Regions from separate parts of the Pseudomonas sp. TH08 genome, predicted to be linked through region 3. Evidence: predicted binding sites of a transcription regulator. Region 3 holds the regulator's gene; each other region holds the start of a gene.
What was found. Region 3 encodes FliA, which starts transcription of late flagellar genes. Its sites were predicted from a motif close to CTAAAGTTTNNNNNNNNNNNGCCGNTAA; they were not measured.

Region 1 (4,538 bases), on a different contig from region 3:
TGTATGCCTCGCAGCAGGGACTGTCGACCGAGCAGGTCGGTCTGTTCATGGGTAGCTGCATTTTTGCCGGATTGCTGGTGCAGTGGCCGTTGGGTTGGTTATCTGACCGTTATGATCGAGCGCTGTTGATTCGCTGTTTTGCCGGGTTTCTGGCGGTGGCGGCCTTGCCCTTGGCGATATTGCCGCAGGTTCCGCTGGAGGTGCTGTTCGTGGTCGGCTTCCTGTGTTCGCTGGTGCAATTCTGTCTGTATCCGCTGGCGGTGGCGTTCTCCAATGACCACGTCGAAGGTGATCGTCGAGTCTCGCTGACGGCCATGCTGTTGGTGACCTACGGCGTTGGTGCGAGTATCGGGCCGTTGCTTGCGGGCGTGCTGATGAAGTTTCTCGGCAGCCAGAGTCTGTATGCGTTCTTCAGCTTTTTTGCGTTGGTGCTGGTGTGGCGGATTCGGCCGAAGGCGGTGACCAATCTGCATCAGGTCGACGATGCGCCGCTGCATCACGTGGCCATGCCGGACAGCATGTCGAGTTCGCCGCTGGTGGCGGCGCTGGATCCGCGGGTGGATGAGCAGGTGGTTCAGGAGCAGATGCAGACCCCGGTGACGCCAGAGTCGGAGCCGCAACCTGATGCGGAACCAGAAGTGCAGCCTGAGCCTGCGGTAGAAGCGGGGCCGGATGACGGCAGCGACAAGCCAACGCCGGATATCAGTGGTGCCAGACCTTGACAGGCACCGATGGAATTCCCCTGTGGCGAGGGGATTTATCCCCGATGGGACACGAAGTGGCCCCAGCCCGGACTACCGGATTTTACTGATACACCGCATTGAATGGTTTTGAGGGCGCTTCGCGCCCTATCGGGGATGAATCCCCTCGCCACAGGTATCCATTACAGAAGCTGCTATTCGGGTTGGAAATAAAAAAGGGCAGTCCCGCCAAGGACTGCCCTTTTTATTTGTCGCTACGAATCACATATCGTCTTTGTCGAAACGCCGTGCTTCACGCTGCAACTGATAAACAAAACGTTCAACGTTGCGGGCTGCCTGGCCACTGATGTTGTGGAAGCGCAGGCCGGCAAAGGTGATGTTGAGTTTTTCTTCGAAGTGCAGGTAACGCAGTTCGACCGAAGTCGGCTGGTTGCCGAACAGCGGCGGGGCGATCATGCGGTCGTAGACCTGACCCAGTTGCAGGCGATCAGTGATGTCGCCCTCAAAACGCAACTTGCAGCCGGTGGCGGAAATATCCAGCAGTTTGCCGTTGATCGGCGCCTTGAGCTTTTCGCCGCCGAGTTCAACGCTGACCAGATCGGTCAGTTTCAATGCGGCGCGAAATGCATTGCGGCGCTGGTGGTAAACCACTTCGGTCGGCATTTCGCCTGTGTAAAAGCGGTCGCCTTCGGATTCTTCGATGTTCAGGGTGCCGGTGCATTCCCAGGCGATGCGCACGCCTTCATGGAAACCTTCGACCCGGAACGGTTCGCCGGCGAGCAGAAAGCGTTCGCCATCGCGCGGAATCATTTCGTCGAGGGCAATCGAAGCGCTGTCGCGGTCGACTTTGATCAGGTAGCTCTGGAAGCGCTGGCTGCGTTCGTGGAACGTGATGATCAGCGGGTCGTGGCTTTCTTGCAGTTGGCGCAGGTTGCTGGAGATTTCCAGTGGCGTGGTGAGCACCTTTGGTGGCTGCGGAGCATCATCCGCGCTTAGGGCGTTTGGCACGTTTTCTCAATCTCCAGACAAAATTTGACGATGACTAGCCAGCATTTTGCCAGCATGTTTCACGTGTTGATAGTGCAGGGCCATCGAATGGCTCACGCCTGGCTGAGCGTACGCGGCTTGGCAGGTTTGGCGAAAGTGCCGCTAGCGTCATAAAGCGCTGGCGGTTCGCCGCCCGTGAGGATTTTCAGCTGATTGGCCGTGGTGGCCTGCTGGATCTGGATCGACTGGCCATTCTTGACGTTGGCGGCCTGGCACTGAGCGATGAGATCGGTCAATGCGTCACCTTGCGTCAGCAGCTGCGCGCCAATGCTCGACTGGCCGGCCAGTTGCTCGAGGCCCTGGCGATCAGTCGACAGGCCAAGGCTGGCGAGGATTTCGCTGCGCTTGCGGCCATGCTGTTCAAGCAGAATGATCAACGCCTGTTTGCGCGCCAGAATTTCTTCCAGCAGTGGCATGTCACGACCGTGCAAAGCGAGGGCCTCGGTTTGCAGTAACTTCAGCAAATCTTGAGCTGGAGCAAAGTCGTCGTTGATCAGTTGCAGTAAGTTAGTGTCGTGCATGGCTGGCCTTGGGTTTTAAGCGTCCAAAAGCCTGGCGCCGGCAAAAGCCTAGCGCTGGGCTTCGAAGTTGAGCAGTTTGCTGGCTACACGGTTGCTGTCGACTTTATAGCTGCCATCGGCAATCGCGGCTTTCAACTCGGCCACACGGGCTTTGTCGACAGCAGGCTGATCGCGCAGCTTGTCAGTGACCTTCTGCAACTGTTGAGCCTCATTGCTGAGGTGTACCGATTCCCCGCTTTTTGCGGTACTGGCCGGTTCGGCCTGGGTATTCAGCGGTGCGGAAGTGCCGTTTTCGGCGGTTTCCTTAGGCGCGCTGGTACGTGTACTGCCTGTAAGTGACGAGGAACTGTTCAAACGGCTGAAATCGATGACCATGATAAAAACCTCTGGGAATTTGGACGCTTGCCATGTTTTCGGCCATCCCCTGGAAAACTTTAGGCGCATTTACCAATGAGCCTTGCATGCGCCGGCGCGTGTCCTGCTGCGGCACAGTTTAGGGAACAGCCGGGATCAGCGCCAGTTTTCTACATCGCCACTTCCACTTGGCCGGGCGCGGTGACTTGCGCCTTGATGACCCGTTGCGAATTGAGGTTTTTCACCCGGATCTGTTCTTTCAAGCCGCCGTTGGACAGCGCTTCGCCCGGCATCCGCACGGCAAGCGTGCCGCTGCGGGCGGTGATGACCACTTGATCGCCTTTACGAATGACTTCTGCCTGTTCCAGATGGACCAGAGTAATCACCTGATCGGCGACCGTTGGTCGGGTTAATTTTTGCCCGATGGCTTCGTCCACCGAGGTCAGAAAGCCTTGATTGATCAGGCTGACGTCGCGTTCACGCAAGGTCACGTCCTGCGGCTCGATAATTCCGGCGCGCTTGAGGGGCCGGGTGGTGGTGACAATCTCGCGAAACAGGCGGACTTGAGCGGGCACGAACACGGTCCAGGGCGAGGTTCCCTCACAGCGAACCTTCACCGTTACGCGGCCCAAAGGACGTGCCGGACTCTCCAAAGAGGCTGTCAATTCCTTGTCGCACATAGGCATGCGCATACGTGGATCGAGCTGTTTGACTTCGATTTCGTAGCGGCCTTCCGTTTGACTGGTAGCCAGATAGTCTTCTACGGTGAACTCAAGAAAGCCCTGAGTGACGCCGATAAGCATGTCAGGCAAGGTAACCGCATCAGCAATGGCAGGGCTGCCAGCGAAAAAGCAGCAAATGGCGGACGCCACACAAAGCCCTCTGCGGAGGGGTGATGTCAGGCGTCGGAAAAATGTCGTTTGAGCGTTCATACGAGTTAAAAAGCAAGCGCCGTGCCGTTTAGCAATGAATGTGCGTCGCAACAACACTTGGCGTTGATGTAGGAGTCTGGGCATGGCTGGTGTAATGGATTCGGTGAACCAGCGCACGCAACTGGTGGGGCAGAATCGCCTGGAGCTGTTGTTGTTCCGTCTCGACGGTCAGCAGCTCTATGGAATCAACGTGTTCAAAGTACGGGAAGTGCTGCAATGCCCGTCGCTGACGTTGATGCCCAAGTCCAGTCCTGTCGTGTGCGGGGTGGCGAATATTCGGGGGGCGACCATTCCGATCCTTGATCTGGCAATGGCGACCGGTTCCGGAGCGTTGAAAGACAAGAACAATCCGTTCGTGATCATCACGGAGTACAACACCAAGACCCAGGGTTTCCTGGTCCGCTCGGTGGAGCGCATCGTCAACATGAACTGGGAAGAGATTCATCCGCCGCCCAAGGGCACGGGGCGCGATCATTATCTGACCGCTGTGACTCGGGTGGACAATCAGTTAGTCGAAATCATCGACGTCGAGAAGGTGCTGGCGGAAGTTGCGCCGACGCCGGAAGCGATTTCGGTGGGCGTGGTCGATGTCGAGACCCAGACCAAAGCGTTGTCGCTGCGAGTGCTGACGGTCGATGACTCGTCGGTGGCACGCAAACAGGTTACGCGCTGTCTGCAAACGATCGGCGTCGAAGTCGTGGCGTTGAACGACGGCAAGCAGGCGCTGGATTACCTGCGCAAGCTGGTCGATGAAGGCAAGAAGCCGGAAGAAGAGTTCCTGATGATGATCTCCGACATCGAGATGCCGGAGATGGACGGGTACACCCTGACGGCGGAGATCCGCGGCGACCCGCGCATGCAAAAGCTTCATATCATCCTGCATACTTCGTTGTCCGGGGTATTCAATCAGGCGATGGTCAAGAAAGTCGGTGCCGATGACTTCCTGGCCAAATTCCGCCCTGATGACCTGGCATCCCGGGTAG
Region 2 (4,538 bases), on a different contig from region 3:
AGCATCAGACGCTCAGGGCTCCACCAGTAACCGGTGTAGATCAGGCTGGCGTACTTCGGCATCAGCTCGTCTTTGAGGTGAGCGACTTCGCGGTCCAGGGTGATCGATTCGATGGCGCGGTGGGCGCGCAGCATGATGGTGCCGCCCGGGGTTTCGTAGCAACCGCGGGACTTCATGCCGACGTAACGGTTTTCGACGATGTCGAGACGGCCGATACCGTGAGCACCACCGATCTTGTTCAGCGTCGCCAGCACGGTAGCCGGGGTCATTTCGACGCCGTCCAGTGCAACGATGTCGCCGTTACGGTAGGTCAGTTCCAGGTATTGCGGTTTGTCAGGAGCGTTCTCCGGGGAGACGGTCCATTTCCACATGTCTTCTTCGTGCTCGGTCCAGGTGTCTTCCAGCACGCCGCCTTCATAGGAGATGTGCAGCAGATTGGCGTCCATCGAGTACGGGGACTTCTTCTTGCCGTGACGCTCGATCGGGATCGCGTGCTTCTCGGCGTAGTCCATCAGCTTCTCGCGGGACAGCAGGTCCCACTCACGCCACGGAGCAATCACTTTCACGCCAGGCTTGAGTGCATAGGCACCCAGTTCGAAACGCACCTGGTCGTTGCCCTTGCCGGTGGCGCCATGGGAAATGGCGTCAGCGCCGGTTTCGTTGGCGATTTCGATCAGGCGCTTGGCGATCAGTGGACGTGCGATGGAGGTACCCAGCAGGTACTCACCTTCGTAAACGGTATTGGCGCGGAACATCGGGAACACGAAATCACGCACGAATTCTTCGCGCAGATCGTCGATGTAGATTTCTTTGACGCCCATGGCCTGAGCCTTGGCGCGGGCCGGCTCGACCTCTTCGCCTTGACCGAGATCAGCGGTGAAGGTCACCACTTCACAGTTATAAGTATCCTGCAGCCACTTGAGGATCACCGAAGTGTCCAGGCCGCCGGAATACGCCAGAACGACCTTGTTTACGTCCGCCATGCCATCACTCCACGGGGTTCTACGGAAAGCCGAGGAGTCTACCGCCCAAACGCGATAATTTACAGAGGCGCGACAGCTTAAGACGACAAAGCGACAGAATCTGTCGAGAGCGCGACGATGACCGGCGGGTCAGGAAGTCGCCGCGGTATTGGCTGGAGTGCTGGCTTGCGGTGCTGGAACCGCAGTGGGTGCTACCCGCGCCAGTTTTACATTGACCCGACGGTTTTTCGCGCGATTGGCCGCGTTGGTGTTCGGCACGATGGGATATTGCTCGCCATGGAAACGCACGGTGATCTGCGATTCCTGTATGCCATTGGCCTTGAAGAAATCGACCACTGCCAGCGCGCGGCGGCGCGACAGTTCGCGGTTGGTCAGGCGATTGCCGCTGTTGTCGGAATGACCGTCGAGTTCGATGTGATTGACCGTCGGATCGGCTTTCATGAACTCAAGCATCACTTGCAGTTTGGCCTTGGCGGCGGCATCGAGGTCAACGCCTTCGCCGGGGAAGCCGATCTGCGACTGTTTGATCTGATCGAAATTCTGCGGCAGCAATTTCGCCACACAGGTCTGATAGTCGTTAAACGCCTTGCTGAACTTCACCGGCAATAAACGCACTTCCGACACGCGGCCATCGCCCGAAGCACGGCGCACGACCGGACTGCGTCCATCCAGCAGGCCACTGATCAGACCGCCGGCCTGAGATTGCGAACTGTTGAACAAGACGTTGCCGCTGCCGAGCCTGACATTGCCCAGATTGATGTCGCCACGTCCTGGCTGCCACGGTGCAGCCGCTGCCAGCAGCGTCGCCGAGCCACCGCCGAGCATGGCGTTGTAGGCATTCAGACGAAATATCGCCTGTTCGCCGGCCTTGCGCACGAATTCACCCGAGCCGAAATCAGTGATCGGTTGTGTCAGGCGGCATTCGAACTTGTCGCCGGCGACCGTCCACTCAATGTTCTCCAGGCGAGTCTGGTAGGTGAGCGCCATCGCGGGAAGGCTGGCAAACACACTGAGCAAGGCTAAATAACGCTGGCGCACGGGAGGCTCCATTGGCTTCTGAAACACAAAGACCGATTCACACTATGTTTACGGCATACGTACGGGATATCGGAAGCTTCCCGCAAAACTTGATAGCGAGTGCCTGCAAGAGTCTTTTCCGGTAGCATTCGCCTCAGTTTGACCCGCCTGGAATCCCCTCATGTCCGACCGCCTGACCCTGCTGCGTCCCGACGACTGGCATATTCATCTTCGCGATGGTGCCGTGTTGACCAATACCGTTGCCGATGTTGCGCGCACGTTTGGTCGCGCCATCATCATGCCCAATCTGGTACCTCCGGTGCGCAACGCCGCTGAAGCCGACGGCTATCGCCAGCGGATTCTCGCTGCCCGCCCGGCCGGCAGTCGCTTTGAGCCGCTGATGGTGCTGTACCTCACCGACCGCACCCAGCCCGAAGAAATTCGTGAAGCCAAGGCCAGCGGATTCGTGTACGCCGCCAAGCTGTATCCGGCTGGCGCCACCACCAACTCCGACTCAGGGGTGACCAGCATCGACAAGATTCTGCCGGCGCTGGAAGCCATGGCCGAAGTCGGCATGCCGCTGCTGATCCACGGTGAAGTTACCCGTAGCGACGTCGATGTGTTCGACCGCGAAAAGATTTTCATCGATGAGCATATGCGTCGTGTGGTCGAGCGCTTCCCGACGCTGAAAGTGGTGTTTGAACACATCACCACCGGCGACGCCGTGCAGTTCGTCAACGAGGCTTCGGCCAACGTCGGCGCGACCATCACCGCGCATCACCTGCTCTACAACCGCAATCACATGCTGGTGGGCGGGATTCGGCCGCACTTCTATTGCCTGCCGATCCTCAAGCGCAACACGCACCAGGAAGCCCTGCTCGACGCTGCCACCAGCGGCAGCGCGAAGTTCTTCCTCGGCACCGATTCGGCACCGCACGCCCAGCACGCCAAGGAAGCCGCCTGCGGCTGCGCCGGCTGCTACACCGCGTACGCCGCCATCGAAATGTATGCCGAAGCCTTTGAACAGCGTAATGCCCTGGACAAGCTCGAAGCGTTCGCCAGCCTCAACGGCCCGCGCTTCTACGGCCTGCCAGCCAACACCGATCGCATCACCCTGGTTCGTGAAGAATGGACCGCCCCGACCAGCCTGCCATTCGGCGAGCTGACCGTTATCCCGCTGCGCGCCGGTGAAAAACTGCGCTGGCGCCTGCTGGAGGAACACGCGTGAGTGAAGACCATTTCGACGACGAACTGGACGGTCAAAGTGGTGGTGGTGGCGGTTCCCGTCATCCCATGGCAGCACGCTTTCGCGGCTACCTGCCGGTTGTCGTCGACGTAGAAACCGGTGGCTTCAACTCGGCCACCGATGCGTTGCTGGAGATTGCTGCGACCACCATCGCCATGGATGAAAAGGGTTTTGTTTACCCCGATCACACTTACTTCTTCCGTGTTGAGCCGTTCGAAGGCGCCAACATCGAAGCGGCGGCGCTGGAGTTCACCGGGATCAAGCTCGATCACCCGCTGCGCATGGCGGTCAGCGAAGAAACCGCGCTGACCGACATTTTCCGTGGCATCCGCAAGGCGCTGAAAGCCAACGGCTGCAAGCGTGCAATTCTGGTCGGCCACAACAGCAGCTTCGATCTGGGCTTCCTGAACGCCGCCGTTGCGCGGCTGGACATGAAGCGCAACCCGTTTCACCCGTTCTCCAGTTTCGATACCGCGACACTGGCTGGCCTGGCGTACGGTCAAACCGTACTGGCAAAAGCCTGTCAGGCAGCCGACATCGATTTCGATGGCCGTGAGGCGCACTCGGCGCGTTACGACACCGAGAAAACCGCTGAGCTGTTCTGTGGCATCGTCAACCGCTGGAAACAGATGGGCGGCTGGGAAGACTTCGACGACTGATACTCGTCGGATTTCTACCGAGCATAAAAAAACCGGCCACTTGGGCCGGTTTTTTGTACCTCGACGTTGCGCCTTACAGGGCAGCAGCGTTCTCGGTCAGGTAAGCAGCAACGCCTTCTGGCGAAGCGTTCATGCCTTTGTCGCCTTTTTTCCAGTTGGCAGGGCAGACTTCGCCGTGCTCTTCGTGGAATTGCAGAGCGTCGACCAGACGGATCAGCTCTTCCATGTTACGGCCCAGCGGCAGGTCGTTGATGATCTGCGAGCGGACAACGCCTTTGTCGTCGATCAGGAACGCGCCACGGAAAGCTACGCCGCCTTCCGATTCAACGTCGTAAGCCTTGGCGATGTCGTGCTTCATGTCGGCAGCCATGGTGTATTTCACCTGGCCGATGCCGCCATTGTTGACTGGGGTGTTGCGCCAGGCGTTGTGGGTGAAGTGCGAGTCGATCGACACAGCGATCACTTCAACGTTGCGCGCTTTGAAGTCAGCCATGCGGTTGTCCAGAGCGATCAGCTCGGACGGGCAGACGAAGGTGAAGTCCAGTGGGTAGAAGAACACCAGGCCGTATTTGCCTTTGATGGCCGAGGACAGGGTGAAGCTGTCAACGATCTCGCCATTGCCGAGTACGGCCG
Region 3 (4,538 bases):
GAGCCAAGGTTGGAACAAATATTGCTCAATAGTCTGCAGAAGGCAGGACAAGGCTCGGAAGAGGGTGTTCTGCTGGAGCCAAGCATGGCCGAGAAGCTGCAACGTTCGCTCATCGAAGCGGCGCAGCGTCAGGAAATGCAAGGTCAGCCGGTGATCCTGTTGGTAGCAGGCCCGGTGCGCGCGATGCTCTCGCGCTTTGGCCGCCTCGCAGTCCCTGGACTGCACGTGCTGGCCTACCAGGAAATACCGGACAACAAGCAAGTGACCATCGTTGCGACAGTAGGGCCCAACGGCTGAGGTAGTGGTTTATGCAAGTTAAGCGTTTCTTTGCCGCCGATATGCGTCAGGCCATGAAGCTGGTTCGTGATGAGCTGGGCGCTGATGCCGCCATCATTGGCAATCGCCGCATTGCCGGCGGTGTCGAGTTGACGGCGGCACTGGATTACAAATTGTCGGCGCTCGCGCCACGGGTTCCGAACATGGAACTCGAAGACGAACTGCGCAAGACGCAGTCGCGCATCGTTACCGCCCAGGCCGAGTTGAGCCTGCGCGGCGAAGCCGACGGCAATAGCAATCGCCAGATCTTTGCCGGGCTGCCGTTGACCGCTGGCCTGCCGCTGACCGCTGCCGAACCGTTGAGCGAACCGACCTACGCCGCCCCGGCGCGTCCAGCTCCGGCGCCTGCGCAGTCCTCCGGCGGCGTGGATCCACGTGCACTGGATTCGATGCGTTTTGAATTGAACAGCCTGCGCGAGCTGATGGAAGTTCAGCTCGGCACCCTGGCCTGGAATCAGCTGCAAGGCAGCCGTCCGGCGCAAGCCAATCTGTATCGCCGTCTGCAACGCATCGGTCTGTCCGGGCCGTTGTCGCGCGACTTGCTGTCGATGATTACCGATATCGAAGAACCCCGTCAGGCCTGGCGCATGCTGCTCGCGCACCTGGCGCGGATGATTGCCGTACCGGAAGTCGAGCCGCTGGAAGAGGGCGGTGTGATTGCCATGGTCGGCCCTGCCGGCATGGGCAAGACCACCACGCTGGCCAAGCTCGCGGCACGTTACGTGCTCAAGTACGGCGCGCAGAATGTCGCGCTGGTGAGCATGGACAGCTTCCGCATCGGCGCGCAGGAACAACTCAAGACTCTGGGCCGCATCCTCAATGTGCCGGTGACCCATGTCGATCCGGGCCAGTCGCTGGTGCAAGCGCTGGATCCACTGCTGCGCAAGCGCGTGGTGCTGATCGATACCGCCGGCCTGCAAGCCAGCGATCCGGCCCTGCGCATGCAGCTCGAAAGTCTGGCCGGACGTGGCATCCGTGCAAAAAATTATCTCGTGCTGGCAACCACCAGCCAGAAACAGGTTCTAACCGCCGCTTATCACAGTTACAAGCGTTGCGGGCTCGCCGGGTGCATCCTGACTAAACTGGATGAAACGGCCAGCCTTGGCGAAGTGTTGAGCCTGGCGATCAGTCATGAATTGCCGGTCGCGTACCTGACCGATGGCCCACGGATTCCGGATGATCTGCATCTGCCGCGCCGTCATCAATTGGTCAGCCGCGCCGTCAGCGTGCAAATGCAGGAAGAACCCAGCGAAGAAGCCATGGCTGACATGTTCGCTGATATCTATCACAGCCCGACCAAGCAGGTAGGCTGAGGTATTCATGAACAGTTTTTGTACCTACATCGATGGTCTGCCATGCATTGTTCAGGTTGTGAACGCGCAGCCAGTAATGTGGCCTCCGTCTATGCAAGACAAGGTAAAGAAATAACATGGGCAGCATGCATCCCGTACAGGTGATCGCGGTGACCGGCGGCAAAGGTGGCGTCGGCAAGACTAACGTGTCAGTGAACTTGTCCCTGGCGCTGGCAGAGCTTGGCCGTCGGGTCATGTTGCTGGACGCCGACCTGGGACTGGCGAACGTCGACGTTCTGCTGGGGTTAACCCCTAAACGCACGCTGGCCGACGTCATTGAAGGCCGCTGCGAACTGCGCGACGTCCTGTTGCAGGGGCCCGGCGGGATTCGCATTGTGCCGGCTGCCTCCGGCACCCAGAGCATGGTGCACCTGAGCCCTGCGCAACACGCTGGCCTGATTCAGGCGTTCAGCGACATCGGCGACAATCTCGACGTGCTGGTGATCGACACCGCTGCGGGTATTGGTGACTCGGTAGTCAGTTTTGTCCGCGCCGCCCAGGAAGTGTTGCTGGTGGTGTGCGATGAGCCGACTTCGATCACCGACGCCTACGCGCTGATCAAATTGCTCAACCGCGATTACGGCATGAACCGCTTCCGCGTTCTCGCCAACATGGCGCAGAGCCCGCAAGAAGGTCGCAACCTGTTCGCCAAGTTGACCAAGGTCACGGATCGCTTCCTCGACGTCGCTCTACAATACGTCGGCGCCGTGCCTTACGACGAAAGCGTGCGCAAGGCAGTGCAGAAGCAGCGCGCGGTGTATGAAGCCTTCCCGCGTTCCAAGTGCGCGCTGGCGTTCAAGGCGATTGCGCAAAAGGTCGACACCTGGCCGCTGCCCGCCAACCCGCGCGGCCATCTCGAGTTTTTCGTCGAGCGTCTCGTGCAGCAAACGGCAGGGCCCGTGCTATGACCGCTAGCGGTATGAATTACTACAAAAAGTCGGCACGTGACGCTCAGTACGAGCTGATCGAGCGTTACGCGCCGCTGGTCAAACGCATTGCCTATCACTTGCTGGCACGGTTGCCGGCGAGTGTGCAGGTCGAAGACCTGATCCAGGCCGGGATGATCGGCCTGCTCGAAGTCTCGACCAAATATGACGCCAGCAAAGGCGCCAGTTTCGAAACGTACGCGGGCATTCGAATCCGCGGCGCGATGCTCGACGAAGTGCGCAAAGGGGACTGGGCGCCACGCTCGGTTCACCGCAATACCCGTATGGTCAGTGACGCGATTCGTGCAATTGAAGCTAAAACCGGCCGTGATGCTAAAGATCACGAGGTTGCGGCCGAACTCCAATTGAGTCTCGACGATTACTACGGGATTTTGAATGACACCTTGGGCAGCCGCCTCTTCAGTTTCGACGACCTGTTGCAGGACGGCGAACACGAAGGGCTGCACGAGGATGGCGCGAGTGCTCATCTTGAGCCGTCACGCGATCTGGAAGATGAACGCTTCCAGGCGGCGCTGGCGGACGCGATTGCCAATTTGCCGGAGCGTGAGCGACTGGTGTTGGCGCTGTACTACGACGAAGAGCTGAACCTCAAGGAGATCGGTGAAGTCCTTGGCGTCAGTGAATCGCGGGTCAGCCAGTTACACAGCCAGTGCGCGGCCCGCTTGCGGGGGCGTTTGGGGGAGTGGCGAGCGCGCTGAAGGCAGTGTGGGGACACTGCGAACGAGGCTGGTGCGGTGATGAACGGCACCGGTCTTGCTCTGTTGTGCTCCAGACAGTCTTCGAGTGCTGCGCCGATTGATTGAAGTGGCGCGTCCAGGTGCTGGGCGCGTTTAAGACTGCTTGGAGGTCGAATTGAACAAAGACATGAAAATCCTCATCGTTGATGACTTCTCAACGATGCGGCGGATCATCAAGAACCTGCTGCGGGATCTTGGGTTCACCAATACCGTCGAGGCCGACGATGGCACTACCGCCATTCCGGTGCTCAACAGCGGAAGCATCGACTTTCTGGTAACAGACTGGAACATGCCGGGCATGACCGGTATCGACCTGCTGCGCCACGTGCGTGCCGATGAAAAACTCAAGCATCTGCCCGTACTGATGGTGACCGCTGAAGCCAAGCGCGAGCAGATCATTGAAGCCGCTCAGGCCGGTGTAAACGGCTACGTCGTCAAACCTTTCACGGCTCAGGCGTTGAAAGACAAAATCGAGAAGATTTTCGAACGCATCGGCTGATGAACGCGCGGGGGAGCTATGGAGCATAACGAATCTTCACAGGGCGATTTCGAGTCGACCCTGAAAAAACACGCGGTCGAACTGGTCGAGAGCCTTGAAAAAGGCAGGTTCGGCGACGCTGTGCAACTGATCCATGAGCTCAATCAGACCCGTGACCGCGGCCTGTATCAGGAAGTCGGCAAGCTCACACGTGAACTGCACAGTGCGATCGTCAACTTCCAGATCGATCCGAACATGCCGCAGGCCGAGGAAGTGTCGCAAATCACCGACGCCACCGAACGCCTGGGCTATGTGGTCAAGCTGACAGAGGCCGCGGCCAACCGCACCATGGATCTGGTGGAAAGCGCCACGCCGGTGGTCAACAGTCTGGCTGATGAAGCCCAGACCTTGAGCGCCGATTGGGGTCGCTTCATGCGTCGCGAGGTCGGGGCTGAAGAGTTCCGCGAACTGGCGCGCCGGGTCGACGGTTTTCTGTCGCGCAGCAGCACGGACAACCGTGCGGTGTCGAGCAATCTCAACGACATCCTGCTGGCCCAGGATTACCAGGATCTGACCGGTCAGGTGATCAAGCGTGTGACCCAACTGGTCACCGAAGTCGAAAGTAATTTGCTCAAGCTTGTGCTCATGGCCAGTCAGGTGGACCGCTTTGCGGGCATCGAACATGACC

Region 1: flgM (flagellar biosynthesis anti-sigma factor FlgM) is a predicted target of FliA. The motif match lies at 2,680-2,707, and genes of this name have one in related genera.
Region 2: JFT91_RS12800 (flagellar protein MotY) is a predicted target of FliA. The motif match lies at 2,088-2,115, and genes of this name have one in related genera.

Annotation. Positions count from the first base shown of each region.
Region 1 is NZ_JAEKEE010000002.1:377,640-382,177, reverse strand. It holds gene JFT91_RS11420 (MFS transporter) at 1-722, shown strand, start outside; gene JFT91_RS11415 (flagellar regulator YcgR PilZN domain-containing protein) at 963-1,709, opposite strand; gene JFT91_RS11410 (flagellar protein FlgN) at 1,802-2,269, opposite strand; gene flgM (flagellar biosynthesis anti-sigma factor FlgM) at 2,318-2,644, opposite strand; gene flgA (flagellar basal body P-ring formation chaperone FlgA) at 2,794-3,555, opposite strand; gene JFT91_RS11395 (chemotaxis protein CheV) at 3,638-4,538, shown strand, end outside.
Region 2 is NZ_JAEKEE010000002.1:688,476-693,013, forward strand. It holds gene JFT91_RS12795 (argininosuccinate synthase) at 1-983, opposite strand, end outside; gene JFT91_RS12800 (flagellar protein MotY) at 1,113-2,021, opposite strand; gene pyrC (dihydroorotase) at 2,182-3,228, shown strand; gene rnt (ribonuclease T) at 3,225-3,905, shown strand; gene JFT91_RS12815 (peroxiredoxin) at 3,979-4,538, opposite strand, start outside.
Region 3 is NZ_JAEKEE010000006.1:224,559-229,096, reverse strand. It holds gene flhA (flagellar biosynthesis protein FlhA) at 1-297, shown strand, start outside; gene flhF (flagellar biosynthesis GTPase FlhF) at 309-1,649, shown strand; gene fleN (flagellar synthesis regulator FleN) at 1,766-2,596, shown strand; gene fliA (RNA polymerase sigma factor FliA) at 2,593-3,333, shown strand; gene JFT91_RS27370 (chemotaxis response regulator CheY) at 3,500-3,871, shown strand; gene JFT91_RS27365 (protein phosphatase CheZ) at 3,890-4,538, shown strand, end outside.